Regions from separate parts of the Micromonospora sp. NPDC023644 genome, predicted to be linked through region 1. Evidence: predicted binding sites of a transcription regulator. Region 1 holds the regulator's gene; the other holds the start of a gene.
The links. Region 1 encodes HrcA, which represses chaperone genes, less so after heat shock. Its sites were predicted from a motif close to GGTTNGCACNCTCNNNNNGAGNGTGCNAACC; they were not measured.
Positions count from the first base shown of each region.

Region 2: a site for HrcA is predicted at 1,100-1,130, ahead of groL (chaperonin GroEL). Genes of this name have one in related genera too.

Region 1 is NZ_JBFABA010000037.1:33,847-36,315, reverse strand. It holds gene AB0G08_RS22500 (DUF4870 domain-containing protein) at 1-513, opposite strand, end outside; gene hrcA (heat-inducible transcriptional repressor HrcA) at 756-1,778, shown strand; gene dnaJ (molecular chaperone DnaJ) at 1,852-2,469, shown strand, end outside.
Region 2 is NZ_JBFABA010000004.1:174,364-176,832, reverse strand. It holds gene AB0G08_RS05190 (hypothetical protein) at 1-1,052, shown strand, start outside; gene groL (chaperonin GroEL) at 1,326-2,469, shown strand, end outside.

The sequences.
Region 1 (2,469 bases):
GAGCGTCCAGGTGAGCTGGAAGTTCAGCGCCGCGACGGCGTGCGCCCGGGCGGTCGGCGACTGCTGCCCCCGCACCATCAGCGCGATGAGCGGCGCCAGCCAGCCGAGCAGGCCGCCGCCGACGATCACGCCGACCGCGCCGCCGAAGTGGGCGATCAGGGCCCAGTTCTTGTCGTCGTTGCTGGCGTAGCCGCCCGTCGGCGGTCCGTAGCCGCCACCGGCCGGGTAGCCGGCCCCCGGCGGGCCGTAGCCGCCGGGCGGAGGGAAGCCGCCGGGCGGGGGATAGTCACCGGGCGGGGCCTGGCCGCCGGGTGGAGGGTAGGCGCCGGGCGGGGGATAGCCGCCCGACGGCGGATAGCCACCAGGCGGAGGATGGCTGCCCGGGCCCGGCGCCCCGGACAGTGGTGCGGTGGGGTCGCCGGAGCCGGCGTGGCCGGGGAACCCCGACGGGGCGGTCGGGTCCGGCGGGAAGCCGGGGTCCCCCGCTCCGGGAGGGCGAGGTGGTTCAGTCATGGAGGTCACGGTAGGGGCAGCCGGCAAGGCCGCACCAGCGTGACACCGGCCGGGATGTCCGGATGGCCGGTTCCCGGCGGCGTCGGGTCGGCCCGTGCGGTCGCCGATCGGACTGATCGCCCCAGGTCGATCATCGCGTCGGCGGCCCCGCCGACGTAGACTGGCACTCGCTACAGTCGAGTGCCAGCAGCCCGCCCGGTCCCCCGCGTGCCGGGGCCGACGTGCGACAGGAGGTGGGGAGGATGGGTCTCGACGACCGCAAGCTCGCCGTGCTGCGCGCGATCGTCGAGGACTACGTCGCCACGCAGGAGCCCGTCGGCAGCAAGGCGCTGGTCGAGCGGCACCAGCTGGGGGTCTCACCGGCGACCGTCCGCAACGACATGGCCGTGCTGGAGGAGGAGGGCTACATCCGCCAGCCGCACACCAGTGCCGGCCGGGTGCCCACCGACCGGGGCTACCGGCTCTTCGTGGACCGGCTGTCCCGGGTGAAGCCGCTCAGCCCGGCCGAGCGCCGGGCGATCGAGCGTTTCCTGGTCGGCGCCGTCGACCTCGACGACGTGGTGCACCGCACCGTCCGCCTGCTGGCGCAACTCACCCGGCAGGTCGCCGTCGTGCAGTACCCGAGCCTGGCCCGCTCCTCGGTGCGTCACCTGGAGCTGGTGCCGATCTCCACCACCCGCCTGATGCTGGTCATGATCGCCGACACCGGCCGGGTCGAGCAGCGGCTCGTCGAGCTGCCCGCGCCGATCCCCGCCGACGACGTCACGGACCTGCGCCGGCTGGTCAACGAGAAGCTGGTCGGCACCCGGCTGTCGGAGACCCCGCCGCTGGTGCAGGCGCTGGTCGAGGAGTCGGTGCCGCACCTGCGGCCGGCCATGACCACCCTCTCCACCGTGCTGCTGGAGACGCTGATCGAGCGGCACGAGGAGCGGATCGCGCTGGCCGGCACGGCCAACCTCACCCGCGGCGGCCTGCTCGACTTCCAGGGCTCCCTGCGCCCCATCCTGGAGGCGCTGGAGGAGGAGGTCGTCATGCTCAAGCTCATCGGCGAGGCGGAGCCGAGCACGACCCGGGTCCTGATCGGCGACGAGAACGAGATCGACAACCTGCGCGCCGCCTCGGTGGTCAGCACCGGCTACGGGCCGGGCACGACCAGCGTCGGTGGCCTCGGTGTGCTCGGGCCGACCCGGATGGACTACCCCGGCACCATCGCCACGGTGCGGGCCGTGGCACGCTACGTGGGCGAGCTGCTGGCCCAGAACTGACCAGTCAGGGCCGACGGCCGGCTCCAGCCGCCGACCGGCGCAACGCGAGACGAACATGAGGACACGGAACGCAGTGGCCAGGGACTACTACGGCATTCTCGGGGTGAGCCGGGAAGCCTCCGACGACGAGATCAAGCGCGCCTACCGCAAGCTGGCGCGACAGTTCCACCCGGACGTGAATCCGGATCCGGAGGCACAGGAGAAGTTCAAGGACATCAACGCCGCGTACGAGGTCCTCTCGGACGACCGGAAACGGCAGATCGTCGACCTGGGCGGCGACCCGCTCGCCCCCGGCGGCGGGGGTGCGGGGGGTCCGGGCGGCCCCGGCGGCGCCGGCCCGTTCGTCGGCTTCCAGGACATCATGGACGCGTTCTTCGGTGGCGCGGCCGGCGGCTCGCGGGGCCCGCGACCGCGGACCCGGCCCGGCGCCGACGCGATCCTGCGGCTGGAGCTGGACCTGCACGAGACCGCGTTCGGCGTCGAGGCGCCGATCACCGTCGACACCGCCGTACTCTGCACCACCTGCTCCGGCGCCGGCACGGCGGCCGGCACCCACCTGGCCACCTGCGAGGCGTGCGCCGGTCGGGGCGAGGTGCAGTCCGTGCAGCGCACCTTCCTCGGTCAGGTGGTCTCCGCCCGGCCGTGCACGGTCTGCCAGGGCTACGGCACCACCATCCCGCACCCGTGCCCG
Region 2 (2,469 bases), on a different contig from region 1:
CCGTGGTCCCGGGCGGTCCCGTGGCCCCGGGCTACCCCGTCGTCCCCGGCGGTGGCGCGCCGGCGGGCCCGCAGGACTGGGTCTTCCCGCCCACCGGCGGGTACCCGGTCGGCTCCGGCCCGTACGGCGGGCAGCCGTGGTACCCGGGCGCCCCGGTCGCCTATCCCGGGCAGCCGGCCCACGGGTGGTACCCGCCGGGGCACGGCCTCGACCCGGCCGACCTGCTCGTCACCCCGCCCGGCGCCGGCGTCAACGGCTGGTTCAACCGGTGCGTCGGCGCGGTGCGCCGGGGCTGGCGGCTGCTGCTGCCGATCCTGCTGCTCACCCAGGTGCTGCCGGCCCTCGTGGTGTCGGTGGTCTCGTTGGTCCTCGACCCGACCGCGAAGTGGGAGCAGTCGACGGCCGACGACCCCGCCGCGCTGCCCGACACCTTCGTGACCGACATGGGCGTCATGCTGTCCGTGGTGCTCGGCAGCGCCCTCCTCTTCGGTCTGGTGCAGAGCCTGGGCTGGGCGGCCGGCACCTGGGTGATCGCCCGGCAGGCGGCCGGTCAGCCGGTGGGCATGGGCGCGGCCCTGTCCTACGGGGCGCGCCGGGCCCTGGGCCTCTGGGGCTGGACGCTGCTGATGAGCGTGATCATCACGCTTGGTGTCTGCTTCTGCGTCATTCCCGGCATCTACTTCGCCTTCGCGCTCAGCATGGCCGGCCCGGTCTACCTGTTCGAGCGGCAGCACCCGATCGGCCGTTCCTTCCGGATGTTCCACGACCGGCTCGGTCTGCTGCTCGGCCGGGTGGCGCTGGTGGCGGCGGCGGTGATCGTCGGCAGCGGCGCCGCCGGCATGGTGGAGGGCGTCGGCGCGCTGCCGTTCGGCACCACCCCGATGGACTCGCCCGGCACGGCGGTCGGCGTGATGGCGGTGGCGCTGGTGGCCGCGGTGCTGGCCCTGCCGACCCACCTCGCCCAGCTGGTCGGTTTGGTCGTCACGTACGCCGAGCAGCGCGCCCACGAGGGGCCGGTGGACAGCGCGCGGCTGGCCGGTGAACTCGGCTGACCGGGGCGGTCGTGCTTGCACTCGACAGGGGAGAGTGCTAAACAAGTCATTGGCACTCGCATACCGTGAGTGCCAATGGTCGGGGCGGTAGGGCCACGGTCGTAGCAGCGTCCAGACGCGGCTGCGGCACATGGCCGGTCGTCGCGGGCTATCCGGCCCGACCGAGGAGACGTCGTCGTCGCCAGGTGGCGACGTCCCAAGGTGCGTACACCAGGCGGCCCATCCGGGACACACACTCGGGTGGCCCGTGAGTGTCCAGGAGGACAACGCCGTATGGCCAAGATGATCGCGTTCGACGAAGAGGCGCGCCGCGGCCTCGAGCGGGGCATGAACCAGCTCGCCGACGCCGTGAAGGTGACCCTCGGCCCCAAGGGCCGCAACGTCGTCCTCGAGAAGAAGTGGGGTGCCCCCACCATCACCAACGATGGTGTGAGCATCGCCAAGGAGATCGAGCTCGAGGACCCCTACGAGAAGATCGGCGCCGAGCTGGTCAAGGAGGTCGCGAAGAAGACCGACGACGTCGCCGGTGACGGCACGACGACGGCGACCGTCCTGGCCCAGGCCCTGGTCCGCGAGGGCCTGCGCAACGTGGCCGCCGGTGCCAACCCGATCGCCCTGAAGCGGGGGATCGAGGCCGCCGTGGCCAGCGTCTCGGAGGAGCTGCTCAAGCTCGCCAAGGACGTCGAGACCAAGGAGCAGATCGCCTCCACCGCCTCCATCTCCGCCGGTGACACCAGCGTCGGCGAGATCATCGCCGAGGCGATGGACAAGGTGGGCAAGGAAGGCGTCATCACCGTCGAGGAGAGCAACACCTTCGGGCTGGAGCTGGAGCTCACCGAGGGTATGCGCTTCGACAAGGGCTACATCTCGGCCTACTTCATGACCGACCCGGAGCGCATGGAGGCCGTCTTCGACGACCCCTACCTCCTGATCGTCAACAGCAAGATCTCGTCGGTGAAGGACCTGCTCCCGATCCTGGAGAAGGTCATGCAGTCGGGCAAGCCGCTGCTGATCATCGCCGAGGACATCGAGGGCGAGGCCCTGGCGACCCTGGTCGTCAACAAGGTCCGGGGCACCTTCAAGTCCGTCGCCGTCAAGGCGCCGGGCTTCGGTGACCGCCGCAAGGCCATGCTGGCCGACATCGCCATCCTCACCGGTGGCCAGGTCATCAGCGAGGAGGTCGGCCTCAAGCTGGACGCCGTCGGCCTCGACATGCTGGGCCGCGCCCGCAAGGTCGTGGTGACCAAGGACGAGACCACCATCGTCGACGGTGCCGGCGACGCCGAGCAGATCCAGGGCCGGGTCAACCAGATCCGGGCCGAGATCGACCGGAGCGACTCCGACTACGACCGCGAGAAGCTGCAGGAGCGGCTGGCCAAGCTGGCCGGCGGCGTCGCGGTGATCAAGGTCGGCGCGG